2 regions of the Arthrobacter sp. CC3 genome follow, and region 1 is predicted to be linked to the other one. Evidence: riboswitches for the same ligand, from Rfam matches in the RefSeq annotation. Region 1 holds a riboswitch; the other holds the start of a gene.
What was found. Region 1 has a riboswitch for cyclic di-AMP ahead of PV761_RS04130 (M23 family metallopeptidase). Riboswitches for the same ligand answer to the same signal wherever they lie in the genome.
Positions count from the first base shown of each region.

Region 1 (7,511 bases):
ACAGCTTCCACGTCCACGGGGCACAGTTCCGGATCCTGGACCTCAACGGTGCCGATCCCGGCCCCGAATTCTCCGGGTGGAAGGACACCGTGTTCCTGCCGGTGCGGACCTCGGCGCGGATCGCCTTGAAGTTCGGCCGCCACGCCGACCCGGAGACGGCCTATATGTACCACTGCCACCTCGTAAGGCACGCCGACCAAGGCATGATGGGCCAGTTCACCGTCGTCCAACCCGGGTAAGGCCAAAAAACAGACGCCTGCATCGTGCGCTAAAAAAGCTGACGGGCCGTTGCCACCATGACTGCGAACGGGTCTGTCATCCCTTATGGGGGACTTACTGGTAGCGGCCGTTATTCAAGTGGTCTGTATTCGTGCGGCTTTTGATTCCCTCCAGTGGTTGGTTGGTCGTGGTGGCCTGGCGCGTAGCTTGCCCAGGGTGATCCGGCTTCGGTGGCGATTTTGGTGGTGCTGGTGTGGTGGTAGCCGAGTGCCTGGGCGAGGACGGGCGCCGGGGCTTGGAGTACCAGCTGTCGCATTGCGGAGCTTCATGCCCTTTGGGGCGGTATGCCGAGTTTGCGCAGGAAACCGCGGAGGGTCACTGGGTGCATGGGCTGTCCGGCGCGTTGACCGGGGAATAGCCACTCGGATCCGGGGTTGGTTGCGGTGGTTTGGTTGGGGCGGTTTGCCAGGTAGTCCTTCAGGATCCGGGCGAGTGGGGCGGGTACTGGACGCACGGCTTACTAACGAACGCCACCCGGTGGCTCCCGTGCACAATGACGGCCGACAGAAATCGCCCCTTATTGTCCCACGGCCGGGGCTATGTCCGCCGTGGCCTTCTCGGCCAGGTGCTGGGCGGGAACCACCCAACGGTGGACCTGGACGGCACGGCCTGCCGCAGGCGCCGCGGGCTCATGCCCGTCCGGGGCCCTCGTCCCCCGGTCCGCTTCCGTTGGTCGCCTCGGTTTTGTTGACCCCAGGCTGGCTGCGGGCATCATCCGTTTCTTCCGAAACGGGTTCGCTTCCTTGCTCGAACTGCGCCCGGTAACGCACGCGTCGGATTCGTCTGGTCATGGAAACCATGAGCAGGACAACTGCGGTGACCATGAACGCCGTCATCGCGAAACCCAGGAATCCGGGAGTTACCTGATCCGCGTCCAGCCCTGGCCTCAGACCTTCGTTGCCTGGACCCGGTGCCGGCGACGTGGCGAGGGCGTAAAGACCCGCTGCAGCCATTGGGATTTGCACCGTATAGTCCTTTGTCCGGCTCGTTGCGGGCGCCCGCAGATGGCCCTCGTGCCTAATCCGCCCGAGCCCGGAACCATGACTGGCACTGAGCGCGGTCCGTCAGGACCGCAGAGAAACAGGGCAGGACGCACCCGCAACTGTACCGCTTCATCGGGCGGCTGCCGCTTTTGACGCGCAAGCAGTCAGCGCAGCCGCCTAAGCCTTGATCCACCGATCCGCCTGGGCTGATGATCTGAGTCCGGGGTTTTGACGGTTTGCGGGCTGAGGGCATGCCCGGGCGCTGGGCCTCGCTGCCCTTGGTGTTCCACTGGTGGTCCTGTTTGCGCCATGTGGCTGGGTTGACGGGGTTCAGGCAGGTTGCGGCGGCGGGTAAAGAACCTCGAACAAGGCCTGCCAGGCGGCTTTCCAGGGCCAGGCTTCGGGCAGGTGAAGTCGGATGCGTCGGGCGCTGGTGGCGATGCGGGCCGGGACGTGGATGAGTTTGCGGCGGATCGTGCCGGTCCGGGCTTTGCCGAAGGGCCCGGCGGCGAGGAGCCCGGCGGCGCGGGTGAGGTTGTATGCCATGACCGCGGCGACCAGCCATGCCGAGTTCGCGGCGAAAGCACCGAGGGCATATGGGCCAGGGCGCTGTCCTTCAGGTCGGCATTGACCTGCTCGATGATGGCGTGTTTCCGGTGGGTTTTGTCGGCCCTGACGGCGTCCAGGAGTTCGGCGTCCACGGTGGTGAAGAATGCGTGGTGCCGGTGGGTTTCAAACAGGGTGGGTTGTCCGTCGCTGGCTTTCGGGTTCAGTTCCGGGATGCGGCGCACCACCAGCCGGCCGGTGATCTGCTCGGCCTTTTTGCGGGAGCTGAACGCGGTGAACACGGTCTCGGCGACCTCAGCCTTCGAGACCCAGGTGTTGGTGGTCTCGTCGAAGACCGCGTCGGTGTATTCGATGGTTTCCCACGCCGTTTCAGGGATCCCGGCGATGGCGCGTTTGACGGCCGGGTCCATGCGCACGGTCACCGACACGTCCGCCCCGCCGGCCAGGGCGGCGGCCACCGCGGCATGGCCGTAGAAGGCCGAATCGAAACGGCACAGCACCTGCCCGTCGGTCTGCGGACGCTTGAGCGTGGACAGGGCATCAATAATCAGACGCTTGGCTCCCCGGGCCGAGTTCGCCGCGCCCTTGCGCAGCCGTTGGGCGGCGATGACCGGGGCGGTGTCCTTGGTGGAGACCGCGGCCAGCAGGGCGTTCAGCCCGCGGACCCCGGAGTATCCGTAGCCGGAGCCCTGCTTGGCGTAGCCGTGGACCTCGATGATCGTGTCGTCCACGTCCACGAACACAAAGTCACCGGCCGCGGGTGATCCCAGCAAACGTGCCCGACAGGCGAGGTTTCCCAGGAAGCGGGCCGCGACTGCATCGAGCTGGCGCACGTGACCGAACGTGAAGGCCCGCAGGAACGAGCCCAGTGTTGAGGGCGCGTAGCAGGTGGTGAAGAGTCGCTTCATTCCGCCGTGGCGCAGCAGGGCCATGTCATCGATGCTGTCCGCGCCGGCGACCATCCCCGCGACCAGGGAAGCGACCTTCAGTCCGGCGTTCGCGCCCTTGTCCGTGGGCACCGTCAGCCGTTCATGGGCCAGTTCCTGCAGTCCGGCGTCCCGCGCCAATGTCATCACCGGGAGCAGCCCGGCCGAGGACACGAGATTCGCCTCGTCGAAGGAAGCTGACACCGCGGCCGGCTTATAGAAAACTTGCATCTGCGAGATGCTCCTCTTCTTCAGCAAAATTGTTCTGTCGCAAGTCCAATTTTCCCTGAAAAGGCGAGCATCTCGTTCTTAAAACGCCGAAGACGACCCAAACCTCATCGGTGGATCAAGGCTAAGCGGCCGGGGGCCGGGCGTCAGATGAAGGCAGCCGGGTCGACGGTCTGGCCGTTGACCATGACCTCGAAGTGAAGGTGGCAGCCGGTGGAGGCACCGGTTGTGCCTACCCCTGCAATCTGCTGGCCCTGAGCCACGGACTGTCCGGCGGAGACACCGATGCTGGCCAGGTGGTTGTAGGTGGTCTTCAGGCCGTTGCCGTGATCGACGACGATCCGGTTGCCGCTGCCGTACGGGCTCCAGCCGGCCTCGGTGACGGTGCCGGAACCGGCGGCGAAGACCGCCGTCGAGCACGCCCCCGTCAGATCAACCCCGGTGTGCATTTCAGCTGCCGCCCCGGTGATCGGGCTGACCCTGAAACCGAACGGGGAACTGACGCTCATCGACGCGAGCGGGGCACGCAACCCCGTGGATGCCGCCTCAGGCGCGGGGCCAGCCTCAAGCGCCTTGACCGCCCCTGCAGGCTGTACCGGCGCGGGCGCAGGCTGGGAGGTCACCTCCGGGCGGTCAAAGGTGAGAACAGTGTCAGCTGCGGCCGTGACCGCCGCTTCCGGAGCCGGGGCTGCCACGGCCGCTGGCCGGTCCTGGGCCGCAACGCGGCTGCCGGAGTCAGCCTGCGCCGCGGACAGAGCTGTGAGGGCGATCATTCCCGTTACGGCGGCCGTCACCCCGAACTGCTGGCCGCGTAGCCGGAACGTTGGTTCCTGGAAAAACGGACGGCGGCGTGGTGAGGCAGCGGCCGGAAGGGCACGGCGACGGCCGTGTTGTGGCTGGGCAGGCAAGATAGTGGTCCTCTCGGCGCCGGCGAAGTTAGCTGTCGGATTCGGACGAGTGGACTGTCCGGCTGCCCTGCAGGACGCGATCAGGACGCGCAGTCACAGGGTCGGCTTCACCCCAAGGTGCATCATTACGCACCAAAAGTGGGTCCTCCGCCCCCGCCTGAGAAGATCAGGTTCACGGACCGCCGGCGGGGTTTGGCGAAGCGGTCACATCCATACCCGTTGGGGGGGTATGTGTTTATCTAACTTTAGCGAAGCCTCGGCTTAAGTTACAAATCCGTTATCAAAAGCGCTTAAGAGGACAGGGATGGTGACTGGCGGGGCACCGGAAGGTTACGCTGGGCGGGACTTGCCCTCAGGAGAAGACGAGATGGCCCTTAAACGTTCGACGCTTCCACTGCTGGTCCGCAGGCTTGCGGCGCTGCGGGCTGTCCTTTCCTGCGTCGTGATCGTCCTCCTGGCGGCCGGGCCAGTTGCCTTCTGTAATGGACAGGTCCACGTGGTGGGGGTGTCCGACCCTTACGCCGCGGCACAGCGCCAGACTGCGATCCCCGGGGGACAGGAGAACCCTCGGGGACATTCGAACAGAGTGACGCCGGTCGGAGCCCAATCCGCCGCCGACGTGCTCCACGGGGTCCCGCGCAACGGGTGCCACGAGATCGGAGACACCCGTGCACTCAGTCCACGGTCGTGGCCCGTTGCTGTGACCGACGCGGCGCAGCCAAGGCCCGGAACGCTCATCCCTGATTCCGCGGATCCGCGCGCCCTGCCCCCGGCGTCCCACATCGCCAACAGGCCCCAAGCACCGCTGAGCCGGCAGGCGCTAACCCTAACTCAGCTGTCTGTCAGTCGGACGTAGAAGGGCACGTTCTCCCCGTCCGGCCGCGCGAACGCCAGGCCATAGGCCTGCAAGTGGCACCGTTCGACCAGGCGGGCGTAAACACCGCGTGCGGGCCGCCCTTTGGGTCCTGCCTTCAGCGATCAGAAGGAGGCCCGAGAAAGAACATCAGCCAAACAGCCGGCGCATCAGAAAACATCAGCCGGTCTCCGCACCAGGTTCCTCCCATTCAGTATTGGAAAGAGAGACAGAAATGACACACGGAAGCACCCACAAGATGCTCGATGCGTACCCGAAGGATCTGGGCGGCATCGATCAGCACAAGCTCGCCGAATGCATCGCAGCGTGCTTTGACTGCTCACAGGCCTGTACCGCCTGCGCTGATGCCTGCCTCGGCGAAGACATGGTCGCCGAGTTGACCAAATGCATCCGCACCGATCTTGACTGTGCGGACGTCTGCGCGGCCACGGCAAACGTACTCTCCCGCCACACCGGCTATGACGCCAACGTCACCCGCGCGGTGCTGCAGGCCTGCGCCGCCATCTGCAAGGCCTGCGCCGAGGAATGCGAACAACACGCAGGCATGCATGAACACTGCCGGCTCTGTGCCGAGGCCTGCCGCCGTTGCGAAAAGGCATGCAACGAGCTTCTCAGCTCGCTCGGCTGACCCTGCCCCAAGGCCCTGCCCAACGGTGACCGGAGATCCAACGCCTTCCGGCACCCGCGGGAAGGCCTGCCCTGCGGCATCCCGGCCTTAACGATGTCCACACGGACCAGGACGCTGAGCTTGTCTGTCACGGTGCTCCTGCCCCTATGGGGGACGGCCGCGACGCTGCGACCGCCCACGCAAGCCTAGGCATGAACTGTGACGCACGCAACACCCCCCGCACTCATTCAACACATCCCCGGGGTCCGGGACACTGCCGCACGGCCGGAAAATGAACAGGCCCGCACTCCGGGCGGATCGGCGCATCCCAACTGCCCGCTGAGCGGCTCCCGTCCGGGTGTCCGCCGGCATTCCTTGGGAAGGGAGCGTAGCGCCTCATGTCGCTCAGCTTGAAAAATTCCGTGGCGGTACGTCCCTCATTCCCACCGTGATTGCCCAGCACGACAACCTGCCTGTGGTCGCCGCCGGGCATGGTGACGGTATCATTGGTAGTGCCCGAACCGGCGGTGATCGGAACCGAGGAATTAGCCCTGGCTTCGAGACCCGCTGTCAGTCTGCATTCCGCCAGAAACGGGACGGAATTCCCACGTATAAGAGCCGTCAGCCTTGAGGCTCATCCGTAGGTGACCCCATGTGTCAGTGAACTTCCGCTCCGAATATGCGGGATTACTGGTGAACGTCCGCAGGCCGATTCCGCCGGTGGATGCCTGAAATTGCTGCATGCCGTCCGCGACGCACTGGCCCGCGTTGTTAACCGGGCAGGTCCGCTCATAATTATGTTGCGCACCGGACAGAATGATTTTAACGCGGTTCGCCCAGAACACATCAATCCATGGCTTCATCTGTGTAAGGGAGGTATGGGCTGACGTGTTGCTGGTGAAGTAAGGGTCATGTGAGATGACAGCCAGATACTTGCCAGCGGCTTTCGCAGCTTTCATGTCTGCATCTATCTCCGCAGTCATGGCCTTTGCCCTAGCTGGACTGTAACGCCATGCGGCGGTAGGGATGGAGACGATGCGCCAGTTACCCTTGTCGAATGAGTACCATTCCAGCGCGTCTTGGAACCGGCCGAGAGTGGTGGACGTTGCGCTCTTGGTTGTGGACACGCACTGCCCGTCCATATACCTGTCAAGGTCGTCATTCACGCCGGGTTCAATATCATGGGTCGGACCAGCCGCCCAGTATGTCTTTGCCTTGGCCGCGCCCCACAACTGGTTGTAAGCCCCTAGCGCGGAGCATGTGCCGCGGTCGAACTGGAAATCGCCCAGCACAAGGAAGTTGTCCAGCGAGCCGTCGTTGAGACCGGCGATGATGCTGGCCGCGTTCTTACCGCTTGCCGATGATGTGGATGTGTTGCCTGACGGGTTTATGTCCCCGACAGCAGCGAACTCAAACGAGTCGCCGGATGACGGAGGCGGTGGTGGCGTCGGTGTAGTAGTACCGGACGCCGCATTTGTCGCGGCCGAGCCTGGCGTTGGCGTAGTAGGCGTCGGCGTGGCTGATGCTGATGTGGCGGCCGGCGCCGGCGTCGTTTCTGCCGGTTGAGGTGAAGGGGCCGAGCAGCCGGCCAGGAAGATTGCCGCTACCCCAAGGGCGACCAGGTGTTTACGCATACGTCAGATGATAAGGGCCCGCGGCGAGGATGATAAGGCTCCCGCGGCGAGGATGGGGCCTAGACTGGCGGCGTTTAAATCAAGCTACCCTCCTGCCACCCAGGACGATCATTCACCGTCCTGGCGGTGAACGTGCTGCCTGACGCGCCACGTTCGCGACGGACGGCTGGAATCGTTCAGCTGCCCCTGCGTCTTGCAAAGATGGGCGGCTGCAAGCACAGCTGAGGCTTAGCCTGAGGTATCGACAGGGCCGCACGCCATTCAGTGTTGAAAGCCCGCCCAAGCCGTTCCACCGAGTCCCTGTCCATCAGTGCGAGAAAGCTGTTTGCGGTGATGGTGCGCTGCTCCCGCGAGGGACTGCACACTGCCTGCGTCCTGGAGAAGGTGCTTAGCCGATCGGGGCATCGCCCAGGCACGACTGAACCGCCCTCCGTCATAGAAGAACTCCGCAGCCTCAGCACCCCGGAGGCAGACAACCGGGCGCAGCATCAGCCGGGTCCGGAAA
Region 1 is NZ_JARCCY010000004.1:198,091-205,601, forward strand. Features, by position in the region: gene PV761_RS04115 (multicopper oxidase domain-containing protein) at 1-239, shown strand, start outside; gene PV761_RS04120 (hypothetical protein) at 909-1,232, opposite strand; partial or broken gene PV761_RS04125 (IS1380 family transposase) at 1,593-2,986, opposite strand; gene PV761_RS04130 (M23 family metallopeptidase) at 3,130-3,891, opposite strand; cyclic di-AMP (ydaO/yuaA leader) riboswitch at 3,897-4,099, opposite strand; gene PV761_RS04135 (hypothetical protein) at 4,244-4,387, opposite strand; gene PV761_RS04140 (four-helix bundle copper-binding protein) at 4,980-5,393, shown strand; gene PV761_RS04145 (hypothetical protein) at 5,918-7,006, opposite strand.

Region 2 (7,511 bases), on a different contig from region 1:
ACCTTTAGCGGCAGCCTGGTTCTGCCGGATCGCTTCGGAGGGCTGCCGACCCGCCGCGGTCCGGCTGCCGCCTCTGGCCAGGCCAACCCCGAGTGCGATAGCGACAGCAACGATGGCTACACCTATCAGGAGCAGGAACGGGTCATGCATGGTCGGGTCCTCCTATCCCGGAAGCCCTGGATGCATGGGCAATGGACGCGCTGGGGAGCGCAGCCCCGGATTTTCGCCGTGAGTGCCATTCCTGGGAGACGCGGTTCGGGAGTATGAGGATGGCCACGGAAACGTTCCACGGCGGAGATTCAGGCATGGGGCGAAGCAGACCTGCGGGGCGTCGGTGTGCCAGATGGTCAGATGGGTGTGAGGAAGGTTCCGGAGAGGTTCTGAAGCCGGTAGATCCATTGCACCCAGACGCCGGTGTCCATGAGGACTCCAAGGATGATGAGCATGGAGGCACCGGCGATGTTGACTGTGCGGATGTGCCGGCGGACGAAGTCCAGTGCGGACCCGACCCAGCCTAGGCCCAGGGCCGCGAGGGTGAATGGGATGCCCAGCCCCAGGCAGTAGGCGAAGGCCAGAAGCGCCCCTCGTTCGGCGCTGCCGGTGGTGACGCTGAGGGACAGGACAGCGCTCAGGGTCGGGCCCATGCACGGTGTCCAGCCGAGGCCGAAAACGATGCCCAGCAGCGGAGCTCCGGCCAGGCCCGTCCGGCGGCCGAGGGTGATTTTCCGGGTCTGCTGCAGCCAGGGGATCATGCCGAGCAACGCCAGGCCCATGAGGATTACCACGACGCCGAGGCCGCGCATCAGGGTGTCCTGCCAGCGCAGCAGCCAGGAGCCGATGGCCCCGAACGCCGCCCCGTAGAGGGTGAACACTGCAGCGAATCCCAGCACGAAGAGTCCGACACCGGGCGAGCACGCGGCTGCGGTTCAGGGGCTGCGTCGGATCGGTCAGCCCGGAAACGAATCCGAGGTAGCCCGGTACCAGCGGCAGGATGCAGGGGGAGAGGAACGACACCAGACCCGCTGTCATGGCCAGGGGGATGGCGATGAGCAACGCGCCGGAGGTCACCGTGGAGGCGAAGTATTCTCCGATGTTCACTGGTTCAGGACTCCGGGGAGGGCCGGAAGGTCGTGCCGCCGTCGGTGGAGACGACGATCCCTTCCTGGGTGGCCGCCCAGATCTGTGATTGGCCGTTGGCGCTCTTGACTGCCGCTATCGCCAGGACTTCCTTATCGATCCGGCCCTTCTTCGTCCAGGTCACGCCGGCGTCGGCCGAGTAGTGGACGGTTCCGTCGGGTTCGGCTCCCGCCACTTCCGCCGCGGTAGCGAAGGCGGCGAACTGGATGACCGGCCCTGACTCCACCGCCGCCCACGTGGTGCCGCCGTTGGTGGAGCGCTGGATTCCTTCCTGGGTGGTGGCCAGAACGGTGTCACTGCCAGGGTGCCCTGCCAGGACTGCCGGGGCGAACCCTGCTGACACGGTTTTCCAGGTCTTGCCGTCAGGGCTGGTGCGCAGCGTTCCGTCGAATGCCACGATCCCGGACTTGGTGGTGGTCATGGCGTGGAAGTCTGATTCGCCTTGCCGGGAAAGCTGTTCCCAGGTCTTTCCCCCGTCGACGGTCTTGAGGAGACCGAGGGGGTTGGGCAGGTTGGATCCGGCTCCCGGGTGGCCCGAGGCATAGAAGATGCCGGAATCCTTGCCGGCGGTGAAGCCCATCAGGTCGTTGGTGCCGCCGATCTTGCTGGCGGGCTGTTTGCTCACATCGAACAATCCGTCGTGCGTGGCCAGCAGGACCTGGCTGGTGTCACCGCTGACGGTCAGCCCATGGACGTGGCTGCTGGGAAGGCCGCTGCCGGCCTGCCCGGTTGATGATGCGCCGGCTGCCTGCCCAGTGGAGGGCGTGCAGGCGGCAAGGGCCAGGACGAGCGCGGCGGCTCCGGCCAGCACGGCTGAGGACCGTGACATGGTTTTGGATGAGATAGGCATGAAAACTCCGAGTGTTGGGGGACGAAAAGGGAGAGTGCAGGGCCGGGCACCGGCCTTGCCGCACGTGGGCGGCGGGCCGGCACCCGAAGGTGATGGTTACAGGGTGGCCAGCAGCTTTTGCATTTCCTGGATTTCTGCTTCCTGCGCGGCGACAATGTCCTTGCTGAGCTGGACCGCGTCGGCGTTCTTGCCGGCCGTGTTTTCGGTCTTGGCCATCATGATCGCACCTTCATGGTGGGCGGTCATCTGCTTCAGGAAGAGCCGGGCCGCATCGCTACCCTGGGCGGCGTCGAGCTTCTGCATGTCCGCGTCGCTCATCATGCCGGTCATGCTGTGGCTGGAGGGCATCGTGGCGGTCTCGTTCCAGCTCTTGAGCCAGCCGGTCATTGTCTCGATTTCGGGGCCTTGGGCTGCCTTGATCTTGGTGGCCAGCGCGGTGACGGACGCCGGGATGTCTTTCTTCTTGAGCATCGTGTCGCTCATTTCCACGGCCTGGGTGTGGTGCGGGATCATCGTCTGCGCGAACGTGACGTCCGCGGTGTTGTGGTCCGCGGCGGCTGCCGTTGCGCTGCCGGGGATGCTGCTGGCTGTCGCGCTGGAGCTGCCGTGGTCCATGCCGGGCGTGGAGGTGCCGGAGGGTCCGGCTCCGGATCCGGAGGCGCAGCCGGCCAAGGCGATGGCCGCGGCGATGCCGGTGACGGAAAGGGTCAGAAACTTCTTAGTCATGAGATCAGGTCCTTCATACATCAGCTGGCGCGCAAGGGCGCCTGAGGAATACGTGCATCAGTGATGCACCCGACGGTCCGCTTGGGACTGTCAGGGTAAAGGGGGCATGCGCCGGGAGGGTGGCGGCGCGGGGCCTCTTTTACGTCCTGCTGATGGACAGCTCACAAGGCGAAGGGCTGCCGGGAAGATAGGACCACTGGCCGGTGACGGCACCTGCTGCGGTGTTGTTGCTGTTGCCCAGCACGTTGGTGCCTGGCGGCGGCGCGGCCATGGACGCGGTTTTCGCCGAGGGAGTGCAGGCAGTCGTCATGGCCTGCATGCTGGTGCAGTCACCCGACTCTGAACACTGCTCAACGGCGACCCCGGCCATGTTCTGCCCTGCAGAGGCATGGTCAGGGACCGTGCCGGATTCCGCCGGGTGTCCGGTGTGGTCAGGGGATGCTTCCGTGGTGTGCGCGTCGGCGGCTGGCGTGGCTGAGGCCGGGGAGTGCATGGCGTGGGTGCCGGTGAGGACGTGCATGCCGAAGATTCCAGCGATGATGGCCAGCACCGCGGCGACCAGACCCGCACGGCGAAGGAACCCCGGCGCCTGGCGGTGAGCTGTTGCGGTCATGACGTTCCTCCTTTCGATGCGGCTCTGGTGTCGCTTCTAGGCTACCGGCCACGGGGCGATGCGGTGCTCCCCTGGCCGGTAGCGCCTCTTGGGTCAACGAACCTCGGATGGGTTCAGTTTCACCCGTCGCAGCAGCTGCGCATTGAGCGCGACCACGATGGTGGAGACAGACATCAGGACCGCGCCGGCGGCGCGGGAGAGCACGACGCCTGCGAAGGCGAGCACCCCGGCGGCCAGGGGCACGGACAGGACGTTGTAGCCGGTGGCCCAGATGAGGTTCTGCCACATCTTCCGGTAGCTGGCCCGCGACAGGTCCACCATGGACAGCACCGCCCGAGGATCATTTCCCGCCAGGACCACTCCGGCTGATTCCATGGCCCGTCGGTCCCGGCGCCGATCGCGATGCCGACCTCTGCTCTGGCCAGCGCCGGGGAGTCATTGACCCCGTCGCCCACCATGGCGACCTTCATCCCCCGCCTCTACCGCAGCACTGCCGCTTTCGCCGCCCGGAGATGGGTGGCCCTGCTCTTTCTCTGCTGCCTCACAGTGAAGGGGCCCCAAGTCGCCCCATCACCAGTGCCCGCACGGAAGGGTCTGGCCTCTTATTAGGTTTCTTCCAGCGCGCCGCTGACGAGGGCTGAGGGTGTTCCTCGGCACGGCCGAGCATGCGAATCCGAGCCAGCACCGATGAAACACCTCCATCCTCCCTGTCCTGCTTTAGGGAACACATGCTTCCGTCCCGTTATGCAAATGTGACAAAGTGCCGGGTTTTCGAGTACGGTCGAACGCGTGCCGGTTTCTCCGAATGCGGCACTCCTGAGCAGATTGCCTAGCTCTGCCGCTGCCCGGGATCCGTTCGCAAAATTCGTCCGGCAGAGACGGGGAACCCAAGAGTGGCCTGCTTCGGGCAGGCCTTGGGGTGAAGCCGCGCTTCCGGCCTTGCGCTGGAACTGCGGCCGGGTGTCTCCCATCCGAATCCGACAGCTAACCTCGCAGGCAGTGGGAGAGGCCCTTTCATGTCCATTCGCCGTACTCACGGCCGCCACCGCGCGGTTCCCGTCCAGACCAGCGCCCTTGCGGTCCTGTCCAAATCCGTCGCTGACAACGCCGGCGGTGTGGGCCGACAGGCGGCCGTCATTGCCGCAGCTTCCGGACTCGTCCTGACCAGCGGCGTTGCTGCGCAGGCAGCTGAGGCCCCGGCCCAGCGCGACGCGGAGCCGACCTCGTACCTGGAGGTCACCAGCCAGGTACAGGCTCCGCTCAGCGCAGATGCCACGGTCCAGATTTCCTTCGAACGTCCTGCCGTGGAGACCACGCCCGCCCCTGTTGTAGAAGCACCCAAACCCGTCGCCGTTGCGAAGGCTGCTGCGCCGGCCAAGGCTCAGATCACCGTCACGCCCGCTGCGGCCGCGCCGGTGGCCGCCCCGGCAGCAGGCGGAGTCAACGCGACGATGGTTTCCGCCGCCTACGCCCAGATCGGCATGATCCAGGACTGCACACGACTGGTGGAAAACGCCCTTAACGCTGCCGGGATCCCCGTCGGAGACCTCGGCCCCATGCAGTTCATGAATTACGGGACCGTCGTGAGTGACCCGCAGCCCGGTGACATGGTCATGCAGCCCGGACACGTCGGCATCTATGTCGGCGACGGCCAGGTCCTCAGCTCCGGTTTGAACGGCAAGAACGAAACGGCTGTCCACCCGCTGACCTGGATGACTTCCAAAGGCTCAGTAACTTTCGTCCGGGCCGGGGCCTAACACCCAACTGAAGGCTGGCGTTTCGTTGCCTTGGGGGCAGCGAAACGCCGACCTTCAGTGTGCCACCCGGTCGATGAGCAGCCCCCACTCCTGCCCGCCCGGCCGGTCGGATCGTTGCATGTTCGATCCAGCGGATGCTGTAACGTCAGGGAAGGTAAAACAGCTGCCACCCCTTACTCAGGCACCACGGCAGTCCTGCGTCCGGCAGTCCCACTTTTCAAAGGAATTTCATGGATACGAACACGCCAGCTCAGGCGTCCAACGCTGGGCCCCTGCCAGGCGGGGACCAGGGCAAAACGGCCGGCATGCCCTTGGGCGCCCGGCGACTGGTGCTCATTGGCGGGCTGTGTATCCCGGTCGGGCTTGTCGCAGGGCCATACCTGTTCGGTATCCAGCTGATCGCTGTCGCCGGTGTCGTGGCGGTCAGTGTTGCCTTGTCTTACGGGATCGGGCCTGCATGGTTCACGCGGTGGCCACGGCTGACAGCCGCGGCCGGCGAGGCCTGGATGGCGGCCACGATCGGCTACTGGCTGACCGTCATGGCCGCTGCTGACGCCTCGGCCCCGGCCCCGGAAATGTCCTCAGTACTGTTCTACACCGGCGTTGCTGCCGTTGTGGTGATGGCGGCAGCAGTTCTGGCCGGTACCGTCGGACGCTTCAGGTCCCGCAGACTTCCCGCCGGAGCAGCCGCTTAACGTCCCGACCGCCTTAAACGACCGGTCCGCAGGGCCCCGGGAGGTGTGCTCATCCCCGGGGCCCTGCGGCCGCAGAAAGCCCGGTGCTCTGGTTCAGGCGCCGCTGTCGCCTGTCCGCTCCCGGCGGCGGGACAGATAAATAAGGCCGCCGATGACCGCCAGGACGATGGCGGCGATGCCGACCGTGAGGAGGGCGTTGCTGTCATCGGGCGGCGGTACGCGGTCCGGCACGGTGTTCGCCGGGGCGCTGGCCGTCGCTGTCGCTGTCGCTGTTGCTGTTGCTGTTGCTGTTGCCGTTGCCGTTGCCGTTGCTGATGCCGGCCCGGTTGCCGCGCCCACAGCCGGGTCCTCGACGGTGAAGGCGAAGGTTCCCTCGATCGGGTGGCCGTCGGAGGAAACGGTGCGCCACAGGACCTTGTAGGGTCCGTTGCTTCCCGGTGTGACGTTGGTTGATATGGTCGGTCCCGCGACCGTGACCTCACCGTTGCTGAGCGTTTTTCCGGTTGAGTCTGTCACCGTGATGATACTCAGGTTCAGGCTTTTCGAATCCGTGGGTGGTTCCGAGAGCGTCAGAGTCACAATCTCCGGGGCCGCGGCCACGGTGGTGTCGCGTTCAGGGGATGTTGACTGGAGGGCATCGTGGGCCTGCGCCGGCCCGGCCCCCAGCGCGGTGAACAGCAGGGCACCGGCGAGGGCAAGCACTGCCTTGGAGCGTCCACGATTCAGATCATTCATGAAATTGGTTCTGCAATTCTGGTTGTATCCGGACACTTGACGCCGTACTTTTGCGGCGCGGTGGCCCCCTTAGCAGGCGGGGGCTTGGAGGTTGCAGAACCTGTGCGGGGGTCCCCGGACACCGACCTGCCCGGGAACCGCAGCCCTGGCCGGGACCGTCCGTGGCTGTGCGGGCAGGACCCGGAAACGCGGCGGAATGGTCCCGGTTTCAGAGATCCCGTGCAGCGGCTTCAACCAGGCCGCCAGCGCCCAGAGGGCAGCCTCGCCCCGGGCCAGAAAGATCGCCGTCAGCAGTGTCGCCGCCAGGTGCAGGAGCGTCATTGTTGAACCGGCATCGGCCGCCAGATGCTCGTAGGGCGACGGGGTCTGGGCCGACACCGAACTGGCCGCCGTGGTGGCGAACCCATGGTGGGGCTGGCCGGTAGGACCGGACGTCCCGGCGTCTGCGAGCCGTGAGAAGGCCAGGTGCAGGGCGAGCTGGGAGGCGCCGAGGTAGCCGACCAGGCGCGGGGCGCTCATTTTCCGCCCCGCGAGAAGAACCGTGGAGAGGCCAACAACCGCGGCCACCGCCGTCAGGATCGGCAGTGCCGGGAGCTGCCCGCCGGCGGCGACGTGAGCGCCGCCGGCCAGGGTTAGCACGGTCAGCGCCACGGCACCGGCCCGCGGCAACCGCAGAGGTGCACGGTGCAGGATCATCATGGCTGCCTCCTTCCAGCCCAAATTACCGTTCTACATCATGTAGAACGGTAGCGGTTCTGAACCTTGCTGTGTGAGCTATTTGACGGCGTCGGCCAGTTTCTGCCGGAATTCGGCTTCGGTGTTGAGGGTGAGCTTTTCGCCGTTCAGGAAAAAGGTTGGAGTACCGGAAACGCCAAGAGCTTTCCCGTCGGCAATATCTTTGCGGATCCGTTCCTTGGTCTCTTCAGCAGCCATGGCCGCGTCGTATTTTTCCATGTCCAGTCCAAGCTCTTCGGCGAAGGTCCTGAACAGGGCGTTCT
Region 2 is NZ_JARCCY010000013.1:9,523-17,033, reverse strand. Features, by position in the region: gene PV761_RS09855 (hypothetical protein) at 1-150, opposite strand, end outside; partial or broken gene PV761_RS09850 (cytochrome c biogenesis protein CcdA) at 348-1,098, opposite strand; gene PV761_RS09845 (F510_1955 family glycosylhydrolase) at 1,103-1,987, opposite strand; gene PV761_RS09840 (DUF305 domain-containing protein) at 2,084-2,713, opposite strand; gene PV761_RS09835 (hypothetical protein) at 2,853-3,326, opposite strand; partial or broken gene PV761_RS09830 (HAD-IC family P-type ATPase) at 3,420-3,802, opposite strand; cyclic di-AMP (ydaO/yuaA leader) riboswitch at 4,174-4,339, shown strand; gene PV761_RS09825 (NlpC/P60 family protein) at 4,343-5,083, shown strand; gene PV761_RS09820 (hypothetical protein) at 5,314-5,778, shown strand; gene PV761_RS09815 (copper resistance CopC family protein) at 5,872-6,513, opposite strand; gene PV761_RS09810 (hypothetical protein) at 6,583-7,212, opposite strand; gene PV761_RS09805 (thioredoxin domain-containing protein) at 7,288-7,511, opposite strand, start outside.
Region 2: another riboswitch for cyclic di-AMP. It lies ahead of PV761_RS09825 (NlpC/P60 family protein); the one in region 1 lies ahead of PV761_RS04130 (M23 family metallopeptidase).